Regions from separate parts of the Lysinibacillus sp. OL1 genome, predicted to be linked through region 3. Evidence: riboswitches for the same ligand, from Rfam matches in the RefSeq annotation. Region 3 holds a riboswitch; each other region holds the start of a gene.
What was found. A riboswitch is a leader RNA that binds a small molecule or an ion and turns the genes downstream of it on or off. The one in region 3 is predicted to bind cobalamin.
Positions count from the first base shown of each region.

Region 1: linked by a shared signal. The riboswitch ahead of EW028_RS15660 ((2Fe-2S) ferredoxin domain-containing protein) and the one ahead of EW028_RS21550 (FecCD family ABC transporter permease) in region 3 are both predicted to bind cobalamin.
Region 2: linked by a shared signal. The riboswitch ahead of EW028_RS06565 (hypothetical protein) and the one ahead of EW028_RS21550 (FecCD family ABC transporter permease) in region 3 are both predicted to bind cobalamin.
Region 4: linked by a shared signal. The riboswitch ahead of EW028_RS06555 (ABC transporter substrate-binding protein) and the one ahead of EW028_RS21550 (FecCD family ABC transporter permease) in region 3 are both predicted to bind cobalamin.

Region 1 is NZ_SJDS01000008.1:174,103-178,128, forward strand. It holds gene cobJ (precorrin-3B C(17)-methyltransferase) at 1-1,044, opposite strand, end outside; gene EW028_RS15660 ((2Fe-2S) ferredoxin domain-containing protein) at 1,049-1,420, opposite strand; cobalamin riboswitch at 1,567-1,748, opposite strand; cobalamin riboswitch at 2,000-2,184, shown strand; gene EW028_RS15665 (energy-coupling factor ABC transporter permease) at 2,334-3,080, shown strand; gene EW028_RS15670 (energy-coupling factor ABC transporter substrate-binding protein) at 3,084-3,356, shown strand; gene cbiQ (cobalt ECF transporter T component CbiQ) at 3,362-4,026, shown strand, end outside.
Region 2 is NZ_SJDS01000002.1:440,530-444,555, reverse strand. It holds gene EW028_RS06585 (ABC transporter ATP-binding protein) at 1-332, shown strand, start outside; gene EW028_RS06580 (YhfM domain-containing protein) at 392-760, opposite strand; gene EW028_RS06575 (PH domain-containing protein) at 871-1,251, shown strand; gene EW028_RS06570 (GNAT family N-acetyltransferase) at 1,416-2,183, opposite strand; cobalamin riboswitch at 2,397-2,580, shown strand; gene EW028_RS06565 (hypothetical protein) at 2,807-3,562, shown strand; gene EW028_RS06560 (elongation factor G) at 3,710-4,026, opposite strand, start outside.
Region 3 is NZ_SJDS01000016.1:43,771-47,796, forward strand. It holds gene EW028_RS21545 (heme ABC transporter ATP-binding protein) at 1-721, opposite strand, end outside; gene EW028_RS21550 (FecCD family ABC transporter permease) at 727-1,773, opposite strand; cobalamin riboswitch at 1,921-2,108, opposite strand; gene EW028_RS21555 (biotin transporter BioY) at 2,263-2,859, shown strand; gene EW028_RS21560 (response regulator transcription factor) at 2,974-3,675, opposite strand; gene EW028_RS21565 (sensor histidine kinase) at 3,653-4,026, opposite strand, start outside.
Region 4 is NZ_SJDS01000002.1:436,227-440,252, forward strand. It holds gene EW028_RS06545 (S9 family peptidase) at 1-358, opposite strand, end outside; gene EW028_RS06550 (precorrin-3B methylase) at 429-1,106, opposite strand; gene EW028_RS06555 (ABC transporter substrate-binding protein) at 1,158-2,150, opposite strand; cobalamin riboswitch at 2,314-2,500, opposite strand; gene EW028_RS06560 (elongation factor G) at 2,683-4,026, shown strand, end outside.

The sequences.
Region 1 (4,026 bases), on a different contig from region 3:
ACTTACTGCTAATTCAAAAATAGATTCTATTTTTTGCTGTACAAGCTTCGGTGTTATTTTGACTGCGCTTGTCCCTTTTACCATTGCAAGTGCCGCTGTAGCCATTTCAAGAGCTGTTTTTTTCGGCTTTGGCGTAGCGGCTATACTGGGTTTATTAAAGCGCCCTGCATTAGGGTCAGCCGTAAAGTCATTTCGCGCTGTTCCTGTCTCTTGGTTCATTGCCCAAGGTTCATTTTCTTCGCGTAAACGTTGATGTGGACGTAATGGCTGTTTCTCTTCACCCAGGGTATATTTACGTTGGTAACCGCGGGGCGTAATCATCTTATTGTCATAGAAAAATGTTGACGAATTCCCGATAATGACAGTTGTCAGCATACCAATATCATGTTCTAGCATTTCTGCTAGTGTTGTCATGGTCACTTCTTGACGTTCTCGATAGGCACTTTTCACAAGCCCAACTGGTGTGTCTGGCGAACGATATTCTAAGAGTATTCGTTGAGCCTCGACAATTTGTCTTGTTCGACGTCCACTTTTAGGATTGTATAAAGCAATGACAAAGTCCGCCATTGCAGCTGCCTCGACACGCTTTGCAATTAAATTCCAAGGTGTTAGATGGTCACTCAAACTGATTGTACAAGCATCATGCATAATAGGTGCACCAAGTATGCTAGCGCATGAATTAATCGCAGAAATCCCAGGAACAATTTCTACTTCAATTCCTGTAGCTTCTGTCCAGCCTAGCTCAATTAACACCTCATAGACTAATCCTGCCATGCCATAGACGCCTGCATCACCACTCGAAATTACTGAGACGATGCTCCCTGCTTCGGCTTGACGAACGGCTTCCTGTGCACGCGACACTTCTTCTGTCATGCCTGTACTAACAATCGATTTTGCACTTACTAAATCTTGAATCAGCTCTACATAGGTTTTATAGCCTATAATCATATCACTTTGTTGTAAAGCCTCTACTGCACGTGTCGTAATATGCTTAAAATCTCCAGGTCCAAAGCCTACTACGAAAATTTTTCCTTTTTGCGCCATGTTGTTACCCCTCTTTCACCTTTTCGATCCCTTTAATGGCAGTTGTTTGAGCAGTACGCTGTAATGTACCTTCACGAAGTGTAAAGACATGTTCGTTGTATAAGGATTCATGATGTAAATCTTGTACTAGTGTTCTAGCATGCTCTGTTGATGGCACACGATACCAGTTTCCTTGAGGATAAGCGATTACCACACAAGCATCCTTGCAGCGTCCATTACAGCGCGTTCTTGTCGTATGTATTTCCTGATCGAGTGCTTGCCGCTGTATCTCATCTCGAATGGCTAAGGTAATTTCCTCCCCATCCTTTTTCATGCAGCTACTGCCATTGCAAATAAAGAGATGTGTTTTCATCCCCTCTAAATTCCAAGTTGTCATGTTCTGTCTCCCCTCATTTGCTTTTTGGAAAAAGAAAAACCTTTACTCTATAACGAAGAGTAAAGGTTTTGTAGAAGCCAAATAAAAACGAATAGAATGAAATACAGGTACCCGCTTTCGCTTCAACTTCTCCCTCCGAAAAGTTTGCATGCACAATCAAATAAGCAGGTTTCCTGACTTAAGCTTCATTTTACTGTCGCACCTTCCCAAGTTTGTACCAGTGGCTTTGCGATTTCATCAGCTATTACAGTAGCGGGGGCTGTATTGGATTTTCACCAATTTCCCTATTATCTCGAGCTATTCGAGCACTTATTGACGTTTTATATGAAATTTTTAGTAGAATTTTAAATAGAAAACTGTCTTTATCATATCTTATTATTTTAAAATTTCAATATTTCTTTAAAAATTTATGACAAATTTATCAATTTTGAATGGAACTAGGTATGAAATTTATACAATCTATATAATTTGCGCACAAACTTTTATCAGAATATTCACCGTTGACCTTTAATTTAAAAAATTTCATAAAAGGTATAGCATATTTATGGAAATTCATGTTACACTTTGTCGTGAAATCTCACAATTTGAATGTTTTTCGGTGCAAAGTGCTTGTCATTTTGCTTAAAAGGGAAGCCGGTTTGAGTCCGGCGCGGTCCCGCCACTGTAATAGGGAGCTTTATAGAATATGTCACTGTCCAACGGATGGGAAGACCTATAAAGCATTGAACTAGAGCCAGGAGACCTGCCGAAAAATAAGTGATCGTTTCAACCTACGAGGATAGGTGTGCGGCTTAGCAGATGAGACTGTTATTTGCTTTTTTAGCTATGCACTTTTCCACCTAAGGAGAAGTGCTTTTTTTAATTACGCACGCAATATTCTAAAAATCTATTAATTAGTTAGGAGGAAAGCTTTTTGACATTATCATGGTGGAAACTTAGTTATTTTTTACTGGCCTTTTTAATCGTGCCAAAACGTGCCTTTGCCATGCATATCATGGAAGGTTTTTTACCAATCGAATGGGCTATTTTTTGGTGGGTGATCTCTATCCCATTTATCATTCTAGGATTGCGTTCTATTCGAAAAACCATTGATGAAAATCCTGAAACCAAAATGCTTTTGGGGCTTTCAGGAGCCTTTGCCTTTGTGCTATCCGCCCTAAAAATCCCTTCAGTTACAGGTAGTTGCTCTCACCCAACTGGTGTAGGACTTGGGACAGTACTCTTTGGCCCTCTAGCAATGAGTGTAATTGGAACAATCGTTTTATTATTTCAATCTTTATTATTAGCTCATGGAGGAATTACAACTTTAGGGGCTAATGCCTTTTCTATGGCTATTGTTGGTCCTTTTATTGCTTACTTTGTCTTTAAAGGGGCTCAAAAAGTAGGGTTGTCATTTTCACTAGCCATATTCTTTGCAGCTATGCTTGGTGATTTAGGTACATACATTGTGACTTCTGTACAACTAGCACTAGCCTTTCCTTCAGAGGTTGGAGGCTTTATGGCATCCTTTACAAAGTTTGCAGGTATTTTTGCCTTAACTCAAATTCCTTTAGCAGTGAGTGAAGGAATTTTAACGGTCATTGTGATGAATTTCTTGAAAAAATACAATGTTAGCGAATTAAAAACGTTACGTGTTTTCTCAACAAAGGAGGCACATTAACAAATGAAAAAAAATTTATTGTTATTAGCAATTGTTGTGTTGTTAGCCATCATTCCCTTATTCATACAAAAAGGTGCTGAATTTGGTGGTGCTGATGGAGAAGCAGAAGCAGCTATTGGTGAAATTAATGCGGAATATGAACCATGGTTTGAAAGTCTATGGGAGCCACCAAGTGGTGAAATCGAAAGCTTATTATTCGTGCTACAGGCAGCTATAGGAGCTGGCTTTATTGGCTACTTCATCGGCTATATGCGTGGCAAACACAAAGAAGGTTAACCATTATGTTACTCATTGATAAGTATGCCTATCTGAATAAGCTAGCGTCCGTTCATCCGCTAGAAAAAATGATATTTTCACTTGGACTACTTCTCATAACGCTCATCATGAGAGATGAACGACTTTCACTCATTACATTTTTTGTAATGAGTGCTTTTATCATTTTAGGTGCAAAAATTCCGCTTGCATACTACGGCAAATTATTATTGCTACCTAGCTTTTTCTTATTAACAAGTCTCGTATCTATTTTACTTTCCTTTACATCATCAACGAATACACTCCCTGCCCATATTTGGTCGTTTACATTTAGGAATTGGACTGTCTTTATCGGGAATGCAAGTGTGTTAGCAGCGCAACAGCTGTTCTTTATTGTCCTTGGCAGCATTAGTTGTTTATACTTTTTAATTCTAACCACTTCCGTACAAGGAATATGTTATGTGCTACGACAATGGCGACTCCCCTCTTTATTAGTGGAGCTCGTCGAACTAATCTATCGTTTTATTTTTATGTTTTTAGAAAGCATGCAAAATATACATCTCGCCCAGCAAGCACGTCTTGGCTATCATTCACCGATGCAATGGCTACGCTCTGTCTCCATGCTTATTGTGGCATTATTTGTGGAAATGTTTCAGCGTAGCCGAGAGCTCAACAATGCCATGCAATCACGTGG
Region 2 (4,026 bases), on a different contig from region 3:
TGCCCTCTGAGCTAAGTGGCGGAGAAAAACAGCGAGTTAATTTATTACGATCCCTTTTGGTCGAGCCACAATTAATCGTATGTGATGAAATTATTTCAAGCCTAGATCGCTTGATTCAACGAGAAATCGTTGATTTATTAAAGACCTTGAATAAAGAAAGGGCAATGGCCATTCTCTTTATCTCTCATGACTTAAAGGCTGTTTCCTATTTATGCGATCGCATTTATGTGATGAAGGCTGGAACCATTGTTGATGAGAGCAACAAAGAGAATAACGGCTTTACCTTCACGGACAGCTATGCAAAAATGCTGTTTCAGGCAATGGATCATTGATTTGGCAAAACACTTCCTTTGAATGGGAAGTGTTTTTTTTATGAGTGAACGAGCGCAGCTCATTTTTCAGTGAACTCCTCAGATATTGTGTAGATCGTATGCGTATCCTCGACATGCATCAAACTACTGTTTTGCCCTTTATCACCTAACCAAAGATGATAGCGATATTTGTTTCCTGCCTTGTCCACTATTTGTACATCATATTCTGGCGAAGCCATATTGACAACACCCTCGTTTTTGACTGTTGTTGCAATGGCTTGTTGGAATAGTGTAAGTGATTCTTCATCCGTATATTCTTTAAAAAAATCAGTGTTCACCTTGTTAAATTTAGCACCAATAGAAATGCTGACCTTAGCTAATTTATCATCTGGTTTTTCATTACATCCTAGTAAAACAACGGCTAGTAGAGACACTAAGGCAGCTATCATTATTCGCAACCACTCACCCCCTCTATAGGCTAAATAATACCACCATTTCCTGTCGTAGCTCTCACTTCTTTGTAATACATTAAATAAACGAGAGCGAAAGGGGACAGATAGTGGGCTTATTTGATGGATTGATCGGCAATGCAAGCGAGGTGAATTTAGAAAAACTACAGGAGGAGGTCCATAATTTATTAATTCCAAACGAGACAGTCAAGAACGCCTATAAAATTATTAGAGACACGTTTATTTTTACCAATAAACGATTAATCCTCATTGATAAGCAAGGAGTGACTGGCAAGAAAACAGAGTATCATTCCATTCCCTATAAAAATATCGTTCATTTTTCAGTCGAAACAGCTGGAACATTTGATTTAGATGCAGAGCTTAAAATATGGGTGTCTGGCAGTCCATTACCGATTCAAAAAAACTTCAATAAGGCGACAAATATTTATAAGGTGCAAAGCGTCTTAGCACAGTATGTTTTGGGGACGTAATGAAGGTGCTAATAGTACATGTGCACAACCAAAAGCCCGCAGATTTGCGAGGCTTTTCTGTCGTGCCAGGAAGGGGTCCGGTGTAACGGATTTTAAATCAGCTTCATGATTACGGTAAGCTCGAAAATACTGTCAAGTGTAAATAAGAGCGCCTTGGCGAAGTTTTATTCAAATACAATCATTTCTCCGACTTCTTTAAACCCGAAGCGTTTATAAATATTTTTTCCATCCTCTGATGCCTGTAAGACTACGGGCTTTTGCTTATCGATTGTTTGACTGAGTAGGAATTGAAACATCTCACTGCCATAACCCTTGCCCCTATACGCATCTTTTGTCATCACATCATAAATCCCATAGCTATGTTTACTGTCGATTAATAATCCCGTAGCGATAGGTACTTCATTTATACAACCAATAAACATGCGAGCATTTGATGCTAGTTTTTCCTGTGAGAATTGATGAAAGTAAATTTCTAATGCATCTCTTTCTGCTGTTTCTCCAAATAAACTTAGAAAAACTTCCTTATATTGTAGAAGCTCTTCCTTGTTACTTACTTCTGTGATGGTAAGATAATTGGAAATTCGTGGACCTGTGTGAAGTGTATGGTCAAGCTTCATCATCATATTTCGCTCAGCTTCCTGTAAATTGCAGTCTTTTATCAGCTGTAGCCAATCATCGCTTAGATAGTTGACATCCACCCACGTGCTGAAGGGGAGCTTATTCACAATGAAATGATTAATCCTTTGTTTAAGATGATTTTCCTTATGAATTATAGGCGATTTCGCTACTAACAAATTAAATGTATCAGTTGGAATATTTGTATTGGCTATGACAAAATGAGCTTCCTCTATAATTTGTCCAGAAACGGCTCGAGTAAATAGTTTCATTTTTTCCTCTAAATTACTCGTTACTAATTGTTGACTTGTTTTCATATTTTTCATCCTTCCACTATTAGAAGTACACTATCTTTCATTATAAAGTCAATGAAAGATAAAAAATACGCAGTTCACCTTTTTTATATCCCGCTATAACTTTATTAGTAGTTTGGAAAATATTATGATATTTGACTTTAGAAAAACACTACTTTACAATTGATTTTAGTAATCTAATAGGAATGTGGAGTACACTCGATTCCTATGACAACTGAATAGCGTGTAGTAATAGGTGTAAATTGCGTGCAATTTGCTTAAAAGGGAAGTCGGTGTGAATCCGACACTGTCCCGCAACTGTAAATGTGAGCGACTTTTCAGCAACCACTGTCAAATGATGGGAAGGGGAAAAGTGGCGATGACCATGAGTCAGGATACCTGCCTGTTACGAGTACACACCATAAACCTACGAGGAATAGGAGGTGGCATGTTGACAAAACAGAATGCTCTGTTCGTCACAGTACGTCAAACGCCCATAGTAAATGAAAGGGTTCATAATCGAACTCGTTCACACATACTTAGGGTTTGTTTGGCATTGTGTGATGAAAGAAGATAAAATGAAGGATTTCCTCAAAAGTAGGGAGTCCTTTTTGTTTTGAAAATATGTACGCAAAGGGGATGCACGTATGACAAATATTCATGTAACGACAACGTTGGAAACGCCTTATGAAGATCTGAACATTTGTAAGCAACCACGCACAGAAGTTGCCAAGAAAGCGAAAACAAGAATGGTGGTCGAGTCTCTGATCGATCAATTATTAGCAACGAAGCTGATTCGCAATGATCGCTTCTTTGAGCAAATCTTATATAATAAAGAAATTATTTGGATACAAAATGGGGATGTGGACGGTCATCTTTTAGCGAAAGCAGCCATAGCAGATGAACTAAAAACAAAGACGAATAGTTTTATGATGTACATGCCGACCAATCCGATTGTCTATGAGGTCAAAGGAGAAGCGTATCACTTAATTACGCGCATTGATTCTACACGCGCAAAGCCCAACCTCGACCGTCTATCATTGGAGCCCAAGCCTGTTTTAAGTGCCGCTCGTGTCAATGACTTATTATGCTCGATTGTCATGCGCTTTTACGAAACATATTTATATGATTTAGCATCTCATCATGACAAACTCATTGCATTTGTGCAGCAGGAATATGCCCAATTTATTGAAGCGGTGCAAGCGTTAAATGATTATCATTTCAACTGGCATCCACGTGGCAACGGTCACGAGCTTTTACTGCAATTAATTGATCATCTACAACTATTAAAAAGTCAACCTGGTAAGGTACTCATTGATTTTACGAACAAGCATGACTATGTAATAGTTGAACCCGCATATTTGTTGGACAATCCAACAAAGAAAGCTGTCGGTGCACTATAAAAACAAGCCCTCCATTTTTTGGAGGGCTTGTAATATCTTATTGTAGGGTAGAGATATATTGATGCCCAAGCAAGAAATACCCGCGCTAGAGCGATGGATACCCGTGGAAGCCGAGGAAATACCCGAAGCGAGCAGGCTCATCCCATCCTACAGGCAATGCATGGCTGCCTGTGCTTCTTGCCATGGAACCGAATATCCTTTGCCCTTAGCACAAAAGATACTAGAGGAACTATACTCAGGGTCGGCATTTTTATCGTAGCCAATCTGTGCAATCACATCCTCTGTATTATGGCACACATCATAGCCATCAAATTGGAGTGTGAGTGCACCTTTCCCATTTGTATAGGCGGCAAAGGTTGTACTGTAGCTCATTAAAGTGGCAACAGGTGCACGACCTGTTAGGATAACATCCGTTTCGGATAAAATCGGGTCATCGAACGTGCCAGCTGCTTGCTGAATATCAG
Region 3 (4,026 bases):
GGATTTGAATATCCGCAAAAACACCAAATACATCTTGCAGCACTGTTGGCGTAAGTACTTCCTCTGGTGTACCATGACAAACTATTCGCCCTTGCTGTAAAACGTAAATTTGATCGCAATACATAGCAGCAATATTCAAATCATGTAAAGCTGCTACTACGGTTAAATGCAAAGTCTGAATTAAATCCATAAGTTGAAGTTGATGTTGAATATCTAAATGATTCGTCGGCTCATCTAATATTAATATCTGTGCTTGTTGAGCGAGTGCCCTTGCAACCATGACACGCTTTTTCTCGCCACCAGAAAGCGAACTAAAGCTTCGTTTCTCTAAATGCGATATGCCCGTTTGCCTAAGAGCCTCTTTAACAATTTGAAAATCTTTCTCTTGATCAAGCTCTAACAGCTTTTTATGTGGGGTTCTTCCCATACTGACTAAATCATGCACAGTGAAATCAAATAATACGGGTGTCTCTTGGCTTACAACAGCCAAATTTTTCGCAATTGCTTTACTTGATTGCTTTAATATATCTTGCTCATTTAATACTACCGATCCACTTTCAGGTTTTAGGAGACGATACATATTTTTTAACAATGTTGATTTTCCGCTCCCATTAGGACCAATTAATCCAACAAATTGTTTTTCTTTTATTTGAATGCTTACATCATGCAGTATACGCTGATCGTAAATGGAGAATGATACTTGTTTCGCTTCTAATGTCATGGAAGTTAATCTCCTTCACCGAAAGAATAGTTGTTACGACGGAGAAGCCAAATGAAAAATGGTCCTCCACAAAAAGCTGTAATAATACCAATTGGCATTTCCTGAGGAGCAATAATAATTCGAGCAAAGGCATCTGCCCACACTAAGAATATTCCACCTATTAAAGCACTGATAGGTATTACGTATTTATAGTTTGAGCCCACAATTAAACGCACAATATGGGGAATAATTAATCCCACAAATCCTATAGAACCACTAACTGCGACAAGCACACCTGTTAATAGAGATACTAGTAGTATTAACTGAATACGGAATTGCTGAAGATTAACGCCTAATGTCACTGCCGCCTCTTCTCCTAGTAATAATAAATTTAAATTGCGATAGTGTAGCCACAGTAGCCCAAATACAATAAAGAATACGAAAGCTGGAATCACAATATTATTCCATTTGGCTCCAGCTAAACTACCTAGCATCCAAAACATAACAGCCTTTAAGGCCCCTTCTTGCTTTGACATCATTAAAATAAAGTTAGAGATAGCCGTTAAGATAAAGGACACAGCCATGCCTGCCAATAGCAAGCGGAAAATAGAGACACGTCCCCCAACACGTGATAAGAAAAAGACAAGTGCAATGGCAAGTAATGAACCAAGGAATGCGGATACTGAAAGAGCGTAAATACCTAAAAATGAAAAGGCTCCTAAAATAATCACAGAAGTAGCGCCGACAGCTGCCCCTGAAGAAATCCCTAGAATATACGGGTCTGCAATAGAATTACGTACTAGTGCCTGAATGGCTGCCCCTGCAATAGCTAACCCCGCTCCTACTATCGCTGCTAGCAAAACACGAGGTGCTCTTATTTGCCAGATGATGATTTCCTGAGAGCGACTCCAATCTTGCTCGATCGAATTTTGTATAAAAGGAATTTTAGAAAGAATAACTTTCCATACATATAACGGAGTAACTGAAACTGAGCCAACCATTACAGCAAAGGTCATTGAAACAATTAATACCATGAAAAGTACGAAGGAAAATAACATAAATTTTTTATTCATCTGTTTTAAACTCCTACTGAATATATTGATGAATGAAGCAATAAAAAAAGGTATCCCATGCGAAAATGCGCATAGAAATACCCTAGATTAAACAAAGTCAGAAAAATATCCAGCTATTGTCCGTATTGCTTGCATCCTCGTGGGCATTACAGGTATTACTAAATGGCAGGTCTCCTGGCTTCGATTCACTATCCTATAATTGCCTTCCCATTCTTAAACAGTGGCAAATCATATTATAGGATTCCTCGTTACAGTTGCGGGACAGCGTCGGACTTCCACCGACTTCCCTTTTAAGTGACATTTAAAAATGTCACACCAATAGTATTTGAAGTTATAAAATGGTGACGGTTCTATCATACATTTTTATAGATAGATAGTCTACTTCAATTTAATTCAGCAATTGAGTTAACTTAAATAAACAACAAAGTTGACACAAATACATTCGTTTTTTACACTAGCAGTAATAACTTATAAAACGAGGTGAAATTCATGGCAACTGTTACACAACATAGTCACCATAAGTTAAGAACTGTTGACATTACCTACATTGGGTTATTTTCAACGCTAATGATGGTGGGTGCTAATATCACTTCCTTTGCACCTTTTATGGTAGTTGGTGGTGTACCCATTACGCTTCAAACCTTCTTTGCAATTTTAGCAGGGCTTATTCTTGGTAGTAGAAAAGGTGCGCTCGCCTGCACAATTTATATGTGCGTAGGATTGGCAGGAGCCCCTGTCTTTGCTCGTTTCGGTGGTGGAATTGGCCAAATTTTAAGCCCTACCTTTGGGTTTATTATTACATTTATATTAGCTGCATTTGTTGCAGGATTGATCGTAGAACGAAGCGGGACAAAGAAAAGTTTTATCGTAGCTGCTTTGGTAGCAACGGCTATAAATTATTTGATAGGAACAAATTGGATGTTTTTTGCCTATAAGCTTTGGGCAAGTGCGCCAGAGAATTTTTCATATAAGCTCGCTTGGCTTTGGATGATTCCTCCACTACCAAAAGATATTATTTTAGCTATTTTTGCTGGTATCTTCGCCTATAGATTACAAAAAACATTGAAGATTATGCCCATTCAATAGTATATCTCCCCCTACTTGTGCTAGATGTTTTTCATAGGTCATATCCATCATTTCTTAGCTTAGTTCAAAATAATAGAAATAACCTCTACCTTCAATTCTGGTAGAGGTTAATTTCTAGCTTTTATGTTCCATTTGCTTTCTCTTTGCAGACTTATGCCATTTATAGCCGATGCCCCAAACGGTTTGCAAGTAATCATCCGCCGGAAAACCACTTTTTCTTAATTTTTCTCGTAAATTACGTACATGTGAATCGATGGTACGATCTTCAATCGTTACATCAAATCCCCAAACGGCATGGATAAGGTGTTCTCTAGAAAATGCTCTATTTTGATAATCTAAAAATAGGGCGAGCATGGCAAATTCCTTTGGTGTTAATGGAATTGCCTTATGTTGAAAATATACTTCAAAGGACTCTCTATCTAAACAAAGCCCTTCAAAGTTAATCACTTTGTCTTCAGATATCGTTCTTCTTAATACAGCATGTATGCGTGCTAACAACTCTTCCTCATCAAAAGGCTTTAAAATGTAGTCATCTGCACCAAGGTTTAAACCTTTTACAATATCAGCGTGTTCTCCTTTTGCAGTAAGCATAATGATAGGAACATCCCAAAACTTCCTAATTTCCTGGCAAACCTGCCACCCATCCATCTCTGGCATCATAATATCCAAAAGAACTAAATCCACATGCTCTTCTTCTAAAAAATCCAATGCCTCTTGTATAGAAGACATTGCTTTACAAATAAATAGTGGTTCCAAATAAAGGGTTAATAAATCTAACATTCTTGGTTCATCATCAATGCATAAAATCGTTTTCATTCGTTTCTACTCCTTTAAATGACAATTCAAAAGTAGTCCCTTTATTTATTTCACTTCTAACCTTTATTTCTCCCCCATGTGCTTGTACAAGCTCCTTGACAATAGCAAGCCCAAGTCCAGATCCACCTAATGCACGACTACGTGATTTTTCCACTCGATAAAACCGATCAAAAATATACGGTAAATCCTTCTTTGGAATTCCTTTCCCTGTGTCTTCAACGACGATGCTTAAAATTCCACGGTCTTGTTTTACAGTAACTGTAGTCATATCTCCTGACGCACAATAGATGAATGCATTATTTAATAGATTAATCACGATTTGCTCAAGTCTTGCTTCATCTGCACATAGTG
Region 4 (4,026 bases), on a different contig from region 3:
ATGGTGACCAGACAGGGGAGGTCGCTCCATTTTTACAATGTGTCACCTGTTTTGCCTCTCCACCTGTTTTCGAAAGAACATAAATTTGCGACTTACCTGTTCTCGTTGACAAAAATGCAATTTGACTGCCATCTGGTGACCAAACAGGGGAACTCGTTCTATCTTCACCAAATGTCCATTGCTGTGTTGTTTTGTCCTTCAAGTTTATGTAAAACAAATTCGATATATAGTCATTTTTCTTCTCGTCCATACGAGTCTCTACATAAACTACCTCTGTCCCATCTGGTGAAAGCTGTGGATCTGCTACTGATTTTAAGTGATAAAGATCTTCTGGTTGAATCCCTTGTTTCGATGTCATGTTCTTGCTCCTTTGTATTGTAATTTTCTGTGCCTTACTACAATACTTCGACACCCTAAGTAATATTCCTCTATTGAATTGAATTTTTCACTAGTTCCCAATATTCTGCTGACTTTGTTCTGCGATAAAATTTATAAAAGGGCTCATTTGGGCGAGCATGCTCCTTATAAAGGTTTATCAGGTGCAGTAAAAAATCTTCAATTTGTGTGACGTCTACCCTCTTAGCGAATAACGTGCCAGCCTGTGCCTTTGCTCCCATTGGTACTGCCCCTAAATAGACATCAAAGCTTTCTTGTTGGTAAACGAGTCCAATATCATCATAGACTGCATTGTAGCAAGCTGATGCACAGCCATTAATATTGACACGCACTCTTGCAGGTACCTTCATCCCCTCTATGGCATGATAGAGCTGTTCGGTTATCGGAGCAGCCTCCATTTTCTCCCCATCACAAAAATCGCAGGCCTTCATGGCTATGATTGAACCAGAGGGAGCAACATAAAGACCTGCTTCCTGTAAGGCTTGCACCGCTTCCGTGGCATCGCACGTTGGTATGGATACGAGTATACTATAGGAAGCAGAATATTTTATCGCCCCCTTTTCGCCAGCAATTTCGGCTATTTTTTGGAATTGTGCAGGAGTATAATGCTTATTAATAATGCCAGGGCTAACGGCTAGACGGGTAAACTCACCATGACCGTTCAGTGTTTCAAATGTTTGATCTGGTACATTTTTTTGAAATGCGTTCATTTTTATCGCTCCTTATAAAAAAGGAGCTAGCAAAACGCTAGCTCGAATGGATTAAAAGTTTTCAGGATAGAAGCCCTTTGCTAAAATTTCAATGGCCTCTGCCGCACGAACCCCTTCAGACGCTGCTGAAAGTGGCAGTATGACAAAGCGCTCATTTTTGACCGCTTCCATCTCCTTTAAGGCTGGATCATTTTTTAAGAATTGGATCTTTTGGTCTGCCGTTGTTTCACCGTAATCAATCACGACAACTACCTCTGGGTTGCGGTCTACTGCATCTTCCTTCGACACAGTTGTCCAGCCAGATTCCACATCACCAAAGATATTTTGTCCACCCGCGATTGTCACAAGCTCATTCATAAAGTTTTGACCAGCTGTAAATACATCCTTTTCACCGCTATCAAACACAAGAACACGTAATTTTTCGCTATCTTTTGGTAATTTAGCTTGTACTGCCTCTACATCTTTCGTCATTTGCTCAATTAAAGCTTCGCCACGATCCTCAATACGGAAAATCTTCGCGATATTGCGAATATCAGTGAAAATATCTTCTATTGTTGGCTTTGTCATGTTGGAAGCCGTATGTAAATACGTATGGATGCCTAATTCTTCAAGCTCTTCTGGTGTGCCTACACCCTTTTCGCCAAAGCCACTTTTCCAGCCAGCATATAGGAAATCTGCCTCGGCATCGATGACTTGCTCCTTCGTTGGGTATTGATCGGAAAGAACAGGGACCTTATCGTATGCCTCTTGCAGTGGTTCATAGATTTTATCATCTAAGTAAGCTGTCCCTACCATAGAATCCTCTAAACCAAGTGCAAGCATGATTTCTGTCACATGTTGATTTAAGCTAATCGCTTTTGTTGGTGCTTCCGTATATGTTTGAGTTGTGTCATTATTTTCAATGGTTACTTCTGCTGCCGCCTCAGATGGCTCAACCTTTTCACCTTGTGCAGCTGATTCCGTTTTGTCCTTTGCGTTACAAGCCCCTAAAACAGCGACCAAGGCAATGATCATCATCAGCCATATACTTTTCCATTTCTTCATGTCCTTTTCTCCTTTGCTGTTAAAATATAGAAAGAAATCAGAGACTTCTTTACTACTAAGGTAGTTGGAAGGGCATAAAAAAACCCTCTTGTCGCCAAGAGAGTAGCATAGTGAAATAACGGTATCATTACCTTCATCACTATCCCCATCCTCGTGGTTCTTAGTCAAAAAATACATACTGGCAGGTATCCTGGCTTAGGTTCATCATCTATACGCCTTCCCATAGTTTCACTACAGTGGCATGCTGTATAGACTCCCCATTTACAGTTGCGGGACAGCATCGGAATTGCACCGATTTCCCTTTTAAGCAAATGACAAATGCCATTTGCACCAATACGTTCTATAATGGTCAATACTATTGATAGACTAGCAGAAGAAAATTTATCGCGCAATCAGTAGTATGACACTAAAAGTATAATCATCATTATATTAGCACTATTTCGACATAAAGACGAACTATTTTACAAGAAATATAGAAGCTAGTATTCTGTTACAATAAAAAGATAGCATTCTATAGAAACGAGGATTTCTTATGTACAAAACGATCGGTGTACTTGCGCACGTGGATGCAGGAAAAACGACCTTCTCTGAGCAAGTGCTTTTTCATACAAATAGTATTCAAGCACGGGGGCGTGTTGATCATCAGGATACCTTTCTTGATCATCATGAGCTAGAGCGCAGACGGGGCATTACGATATTTGCCGAGCAAGGGCGCATGAATATTGGCGATGATACATACACATTGATTGATACGCCAGGGCATGTCGATTTCTCCCCTGAGATGGAGCGTGCCATTCGTGTGATGGATTATGCCATTATTATCATTAGCGCTGTCGAAGGGATACAGGGCCATACAGAAACAGTGTGGCAACTTTTACGTCAATACCATGTCCCTACCTTCTTCTTTATCAACAAAATGGATCGTGAGGGTGCCAATATGGAGGCTGTCATCAGCCAGCTTCGCAAAGATTGCTCTCAGCATGTTTTGTTCATCGATGAGCCACTGCGAGCAGACTATGTATCAAATAATATTATGGAATGGCTGGCGGAGCGCGACGAAAAATTGCTTGATGCCTTTCTATATGAGTCATTGGAGCATGAACAGTGTCTTGCTCAATTAAAGGAAATGATTAAAAATGAAGGTGCCTTCCCTTGCTTTGCTGGCTCGGCCTTAAAGGATGAGGGCATTCAGGAATTTCTTGACCAGCTCCCGCTGTTAACGGCTTCCCATTTTGACAAGGATGCCCCATTTGAGGGCGAGGTTTTTAAGATTCGTCATGATGGTCACCAGCGTTTAACCTTTATGAAGGCAACCAAGGGCTCGTTGCATGTACGAGATGAATTTTCATTTGACGAAGTAACAGAAAAAGTGACCGAAATTCGCCTTTATAACGGCAGTCGCTTTGAGACCGTTCAACAGGTAGAGGCAGGAGAAATTTTCGCTGTCAAAGGACTGAGCCAGGCAAACATTGGGGATCGAATCGGTACAACGATGCTATCACAGCCCTATGAGCTTGTCCCAACTTTACAGGCAAAGGTTCAATATGAGGGTGATCAGCATATCAAGGAAGTGCTACAGATTTTCCGGTTACTCGAAGCAGAAGAGCCGTCCTTGCGTGTGGTCTGGCAGGAAAAATTTCAGGAAATCCATGTGCATATTATGGGTGCCATTCAATTGGAGGTCCTGACAGAGGTATTAATGACGCGTTTTTCATTAGCTGTCTCCTTTGGTGAGCCGCAAATTTTATACATGGAAACCATTGCGACGACCGTAACGGGCTATGGTCATTTCGAGCCCCTCAAGCATTATGCAGAAGTTCATTTATTAATGGAGCCAAATCCACGTGGAACAGGTAATACCTTCACCAATGCCTGT